2 regions of the Streptomyces manipurensis genome follow, and region 1 is predicted to be linked to the other one. Evidence: riboswitches for the same ligand, from Rfam matches in the RefSeq annotation. Region 1 holds a riboswitch; the other holds the start of a gene.

Region 1 (3,451 bases):
TATTACTGGCCCTTGCGCGGGAACGCACTTCGCGTTCCCGGGTCAGAACTTGCGTCGGAACGCTTCGACCGAGGCTGAATGTATCTGCGCGAGTGCTGTCTGCAACAGGTCAATCCGACGAGAAATCTGGACACCGAGAAACATTGAAATAGAGTGAAAATTTGGCATATTGGCGGGCAACTCGGGCCCGGCATATCTCGCCAAAGCCCCATACCGCGCCTGCACATTGACCCGATGTCGACCCTCACGCGACCCGTTCATATGCGGCGGGCAAGTCCAGCGGAGGGGACTTCCCCAACTCTACCGTGCCCAATCAAGCAGAATCGCCCCCTCCGCTTTTAGCGGAGGGGGCGATTCTGGTTTGCGCGTGTCACCCGTCGGGTGAAACGGAAAGGGTCAGCAGCCGCCCGCGACGGCCGGAATGATCGAAACTCCGGCGCCGTCCGGCGTCACCGTCTGCAGCCCGCCCTCGAAACGCACGTCGTCGTCGTTGACGTACACGTTCACGAAACGGCGCAGTTTGCCCTGGTCGTCCAGGACGCGCGCGGCGATGCCCGGGTGGTTCTTCTCCAGGGACTCGATGACCTCGGCGAGGGTCGCGCCCTCGGCCGGGACCTCGGCCTGACCGCCGGTGTAGGTGCGCAGGATGGTGGGAATGCGGACGTTGACGCTCATGGCGCTACTGCCTTTCCGGTAGTGAGGAGAAGAGGTCAGGCCAGGCCGGCGGCGCGGAACGCGTCCAGGCTGGGGCGGATGGTGGCGGTCTGCCCGCTGTCCGCGGCCACCGCCTCCAGGGTCTTGAGGCCGTCGCCGGTGTTGAGGACGACGGTGGTCAGGGTCGGGTCGAGCTGCCCGTTCTCGATGAGCTTCTTCGTCACGCCGACGGTCACGCCGCCCGCGGTCTCGGCGAAGATGCCCTCGGTCTGCGCGAGGATCTTGATGGCCTCGACGACCTGCTCGTCGTTCACGTCCTCGACGAAGCCGCCGGTGCGGCGCGCGATGTCCAGGACGTACGGGCCGTCCGCCGGGTTGCCGATCGCGAGGGACTTGGCGATGGTGTTCGGCTTCTGCGGGCGGACCACGTCGTGACCGGCCTTGAAGGCGGTCGACACCGGGGAGCAGCCCTCGGCCTGGGCACCGAAGATCTTGTACGGCTTGTCCTCGACCAGGCCGAGCCGGATCAGCTCCTGCAGACCCTTGTCGATCTTCGTCAGCTGCGAGCCGGACGCGATCGGGATGACGAGCTGGTCGGGCAGCTGCCAGCCGAGCTGCTCGCAGATCTCGTACGCCAGGGTCTTGGAGCCCTCGCCGTAGTAGGGGCGGAGGTTGACGTTGACGAAGCCCCAGCCCTCGCCCAGCGGGTCGCCGATGAGCTCGGAGCAGAAGCGGTTGACGTCGTCGTAGTTGCCCTCGATGCCGACGAGGTCACCGCCGTAGACGCCGGCCATGACGACCTTGCCCTGCTCCAGGTCGTGCGGGATGAACACGCAGGAGCGGAAGCCGGCCCGGGCGGCCGCGGCGCCGACGGCGCCGGCCAGGTTGCCGGTGGAGGAGCAGGACAGGGTGGTGAAGCCGAAGGCGCGGGCGGCCTCGACGGCGATGGCCACGACGCGGTCCTTGAAGGAGTGCGTCGGGTTGCCGGAGTCGTCCTTGACGTACAGCTTGCCGGTGACGCCCAGCTCCTTGGCCAGGTTGGCGGCGTCGACGAGCTTGGTGAAGCCCGGGTTCAGGCTCGGCTTGGAGGCCACGTCGGCGGGGACGGGCAGCAGCGGCGCGTAGCGCCAGATGTTGTTCGGTCCGGCCTCGATCGCGGCGCGCAGGGCTTCGGGGTCGCCGGCGGGGAGGTCGTACGCGACTTCCAGGGGTCCGAAGCACTCGGCGCACGCGAAGATGGGACCGAGCTCGAAGCGGGTACCGCACTCGCGACAGGAGAGTCCGGCGGCAGGTCCGAGATCGACAGAGGTGGCGACAGTCTGTGCAGCCATGATGGCGAGGCCCTTTCTCCTCATCTTCCCCATGGCGCGTTTCGCCATGAGACGGAATTGGCACCTTCCCTAGCCGGGGACCTCGTCGACGAGCGCTGCTGCGCGATCGCGAGAACCGACTGGAGGGTTGCCGGGGCTTCAACGGGCCGTGTCCCTCTGCCCCTCTGGATGAGCGGTATGGCACCGGCACACGCGCTCTGTGGCGCGCCGGTGCGTTTGTACGCGGGGACCCCGGCATGCGGTGGTCCTTCGCGTTGTTCAAGACTGTAACCGAAGGGCCGGGCGGTTGAGACAGCTGTCCGAACCGCGAGATGGATCATATAAGCGGCAATACCGCCGACACGCAGGGAGTGCTGAGGGTGCTGGAAGAGGTGGAGCGCTGGCTGGCCGACCGCTCCTGGTCCGCCGCCGACCGACCGCTCGACCAGCTGCTCGACCGGAAACGGGCGGCAGGGACCACGGTCAGCGTGGTGCTGCCCGCGCTGGACGAGGAGGCGACGGTCGGCGCGATCGTCGAGACGATCCGGCGGGAGCTGATGGAGGACCTGCCGGTCCCCCTCGTGGACGAGCTGGTGGTGGTCGACTCGGGCTCCGGCGACCGGACCGCCGAGGTCGCGGCGAAGGCCGGCGCGCGCGTGGTGCACCGCGACGAGATCCTGCCGCGGATCCCGGCCGTGCCCGGCAAGGGCGAGGTGCTGTGGCGGTCGCTGCTGGTCACCGGCGGGGACGTCGTCTGCTTCGTCGACGCCGACCTGCGGGACTTCTCCGCCTCCTTCGTCTCCGGCATCGTCGGCCCGCTGCTGACCGACCCGGACGTGCAGTTCGTGAAGGCCATGTACGACCGGCCGCTGGGGGACGCCCCCGGACAGGGCGGCCGGGTCACCGAACTCGTCGCCCGCCCGCTGCTGAACCTGCACTGGCCGCAGCTGGCCGGCTTCGTGCAGCCGCTCGGCGGCGAGTACGCCGTGCGCCGCTCCCTGCTGGAGCGGCTGCCGTTCCCCGTGGGCTACGGGGTGGAGCTGGGGCTGCTGGTGGACGCGCTGCACACGGTCGGACTGGACGCGCTCGCCCAGGTGGACGTGGGCGTGCGGCTCCACCGCCATCAGGGTGGTCAGGCGCTCGGCCGGATGGCCGCGGCGATCTACCGGACCGCGCAGGTGCGGCTCTCGCGCGGGCATCTCGTACGCCCGGAGCTGACCCAGTTCGAGCGGGGCCCGGAGGGGTTCGTGCCGCGGACGTACCCCGTGGACACCGAGGAGCGGCCGCCGATGGCGGACGTCGAGGAGTACGCCCTGCGCGACGTGGCGTGACGGCGGCCATGGTTTGAGGGTGAGCAGGCCGGGCTAGGTTCGCCGCATGGCTTCCCAGGTACTCGTAGCAGCTAACCGCGGCCCCCTCTCCTACGTCCTCGCCGATGACGGCACGCTCGGCGCACGGCGCGGCGGGGGCGGTCTGGTCTCCGGCCT
Region 2 (3,451 bases), 1.2 Mb from region 1:
ACCCACTCGGAGAGCCCGGGCAGCGGCTCGCCCTCCACGCACGCCCACACCGTCGGTATCGGATCCCAGTAGCTCATGATCCGTACGATGCCAGACCGCACTGTCAGACCGCGGGGACGCAGCGGCCCTCCTGCGTGCGGTACTGCCACTTCGCGCCGTCCGTGACGAGTTCCCGCACCGCCCGGACGAAGCGCTCCACGTGCTCGTCCGGGGTGCCGGCGCCGAAGCTGACGCGGATCGCGTTCAGCGAGCGCTCGCCCGGGGCGGCTTCGGGGGCCCCGCACTCGCCCTGGGCCTGCGGCTCGCTGCCCAGCAGGGTGCGTACCAGCGGGTGGGCGCAGAACAGGCCGTCCCGGACGCCGATGCCGTACTCGGCGGAGAGGGCGGCGGCGAAGTGGGAGCTGTTCCAGCCGTCCACGACGAAGGAGATGACGCCGACCCGCGGGGCGTCCTCCCCGAAGAGGGACAGGACCCGGACGGCCGGGACCTCGGCGAGGCCCTCGCGGACCCGGGTCACCAACTGCTGCTCGCGGGCCACCAGGTGGTCGAAGCCGGCCTCGGTGAGGGCCCGGCAGGCGGAGGCGATGGAGTAGACGCCGATGACGTTCGGGGAGCCGGCCTCGTGGCGGGCGGCGGTGGTGTGCCACTCGACGTCGACGCCGCCGTCCTCGCGGCGGGAGACCTTGCGGGAGGCCCCGCCGCCGGCCAGGTACGGCTCGGCCTCCTGGAGCCAGTCGGCGCGGCCGGCGAGGACGCCGGAGCCGAAGGGCGCGTAGAGCTTGTGGCCGGAGAAGGCGACCCAGTCGACGTCGAGGTCGCGCACGGAGACGGGGTGGTGCGGGGCCAGCTGGGCGGCGTCCAGCACGATCCGCGCGCCGTGGGCATGCGCGGCGGCGGCGAGTTCCTTGACCGGCCACAGCTCGCCGGTGACGTTGGAGGCGCCGGTGACGCACACGAGCGCCGGGCCGTAAGGCTCCCGGTCGGCGAGCGCCCGCTCCAGGGTGGCGACGGCCTCGGCCGGGGTGCGGGGCGCGTTGAGGTAGGTGACCTGCGCGTTCGTCCACGGCAGGAGGGAGGCGTGGTGCTCGGTCTCGAAGACGAAGACCTGGCAGTCGGCGGGGAGGACCGCGGCGAGCAGGTTCAGGGAGTCGGTGGTGGAGCGGGTGAAGACGACCTGGTCGCCGGGGCGGCAGTCGAGGAACTCGGCGACGGTGGTGCGGCTCTGCTCGAACAGGTCGGTGGACAGCTGCGAGAGGTATCCGGCGCCGCGGTGGACGCTGCCGTAGTAGGGGGCGTACGCGGCCACGTCGTCCCAGACGCGCTGGAGGGCGGGGGCGCTGGCGGCGTAGTCGAGGGCGGCGTAGGTGACCTCTCCGCCGGTGACGAGCGGGACGGTGACGTCGCGGCCGAGGACGGGGAGGGGCTCGGCGCAGGCGGGGTCCTGGGCGGTGGCGGTGGTGGCGGCGTTCAGGGATGCGGACATGGCGGTATCTCCCGGCAGGCAGGGCTGAATGGCTTCGGTGTGCCCGTACGCGGGTGCGGCGGCGCGGCCGTCCGGGGTACGGGAGGGGCCTCGGACGGTCGGTCGCGGTACGCGGAAGTGACCCTGGTCCGAGGGGTGAAGAAGGGGCGGATTCGCCCTATCGCATTCGCTTGCTCACGGAATTCGCTCCTCGAGAGACCAGGACCCCTGGTGTCGAGGGATCCGCGCTTGCCGTAGGCCTTGCTGCCTACGACCTGGTCATCACCCGGGGCACCCCGCCACGGAAGGAGGGTTGCCGGACAGCAAGCCGGGGCCTAAACGCTGTCACTCGTGACCTGGTCTGCATCCTGCCACATGATCGGCCGGTCGCAAGACCCCGGTCCACATGGCGGACCGGGGCTGTGGCGCGAAACGTACCGTCGTGGCGGGTGGTCAGGCGTTGCTGGCCGTCACCCAGCGCTCCAGCGCGGACCGGGCGGAACCGGAGTCGATGGACTCGGCCGCGCGGGCGATGCCCGCGGCGATCTGCTCCTCCAGGGTGCCCGGGCCGGGGTGGAGGGCGACCAGGGCCGCGGCCGAGTTCAGCAGGACGGCGTCGCGGACGGGGCCGGTCTCGCCGGCCAGGAGGCGGCGGGCCACGTCGGCGTTGAAGGAGGGGTCGCCGCCGGCCAGGGCGGAGACGTCGACGAGGGGGATGCCCACGTCGCGCGGGTCGAAGGTCTGCTCGGAGACCTTGCCGTCGCGGACCCACCAGACGCGGGAGGTCGCGGTGGTGGTCAGCTCGTCGAGGCCGTCGTCGCCGCGGAAGACCAGGGCGGAGGAGCCGCGCTCGGCGAGCACTCCGGCCACGATCGGCGCCATCCGCGGGTCGGCGACGCCGGTGGCCTGGGAGCGCACCCGGGCGGGGTTGGTCAGCGGGCCGAGCACGTTGAAGGTGGTGCGGATGCCCAGTTCCCGGCGGGCGCCGGCGACGTGCCGCAGGGCGGGGTGGAACTTCACGGCGAAGCAGAAGGTGATGCCGGCTTCCTCCGCGACCCGCACCACCCCGTCGATGGGGAGGTCGAGGTTGACGCCGAGCTTCTCCAGGACGTCGGAGGAGCCGCTGGCGGAGGAGGCCGCACGGTTGCCGTGTTTGACCACCTTGGCGCCGGTGCCGGCGACGACGACCGCCGACATGGTGGAGATGTTGACCGTCTTGGCCCCGTCGCCCCCGGTGCCGACGATGTCGACGGTCCGGCCGGGCACCTCGATGAGGTTGGCGTGCGCGTACATGGCCCGTACCAGGCCGTTGATCTCCGCGACGGTCTCCCCCTTGGCCCGCAGCGCGACCACGAAGCCGGCGATCTGGGCGTCGGTGGCCTCCCCGCGCATGATCCGGTCCATGGCCCAGGCGGTGTCGTCGGCGCTCAGGTCCTGGCCGGTGAGCAGGGCGTCGAGGACGCCCGGCCAGCCACGGGCCGCCACGCTGTCGCCGCCTGCCGGGGTCGCAACGTTCATGGTCAGCTCCTGCTGCTGGTAGTGGTTCCACGTCGAATGGAAGGAGATCAGCCTATCCAGCGCCGGTTACGGCAAAGAGCCCCGTCCGGACAGTGGACGGGGCTCTTGCCGTGGCGACGCCGGGACTGACCGGAATCAGTCCCTCATGGGGTGGTGCCGGGGATCAGTGGTGGCCGTGGCCGGACTGGATCTCCTTGTACTCCTCCACCGTGGGCTTCGGGATCTGGTTGCCCTCGGCGTAGAAGCCCTTGCTGAGCTTCGCGCGCAGCTTCTCGGTGGCCTTCACCTTGCGCTCGACACCGTTCTCGTCGACCGTCGGGCCGATCTCGACCGGCTTGTACTGCTCGTGCGCGGTGAGGGTGTGCAGCTTGCCCTGCGACAGCGGCTCGTGGACCTCGACGAACTCACCGTGCGGCAGGCGCTTGATGATGCCGGTCTCGCGACCGTGCAGCACCTTGTCCCGGTCCCGGC

The links. Region 1 has a riboswitch for S-adenosylmethionine ahead of thrC (threonine synthase). Riboswitches for the same ligand answer to the same signal wherever they lie in the genome.
Region 2: it holds a riboswitch for S-adenosylmethionine, as region 1 does, so the genes downstream of both, ACPU2J_RS09865 (aminotransferase class V-fold PLP-dependent enzyme) here and thrC (threonine synthase) in region 1, are expected to answer to the same signal.

Annotation. Positions count from the first base shown of each region.
Region 1 covers NZ_CP186950.1:3,373,143-3,376,593, forward strand. The annotation lists gene ACPU2J_RS15475 (MoaD/ThiS family protein) at 397-675, opposite strand; gene thrC (threonine synthase) at 711-1,985, opposite strand; SAM riboswitch class I at 2,003-2,160, opposite strand; gene ACPU2J_RS15485 (glucosyl-3-phosphoglycerate synthase) at 2,345-3,295, shown strand; gene ACPU2J_RS15490 (alpha,alpha-trehalose-phosphate synthase (UDP-forming)) at 3,342-3,451, shown strand, end outside.
Region 2 covers NZ_CP186950.1:2,138,453-2,141,903, forward strand. The annotation lists gene ACPU2J_RS09865 (aminotransferase class V-fold PLP-dependent enzyme) at 104-1,483, opposite strand; SAM riboswitch class IV at 1,703-1,819, opposite strand; gene trpD (anthranilate phosphoribosyltransferase) at 1,916-2,980, opposite strand; gene ACPU2J_RS09875 (cytochrome b) at 3,144-3,451, opposite strand, start outside.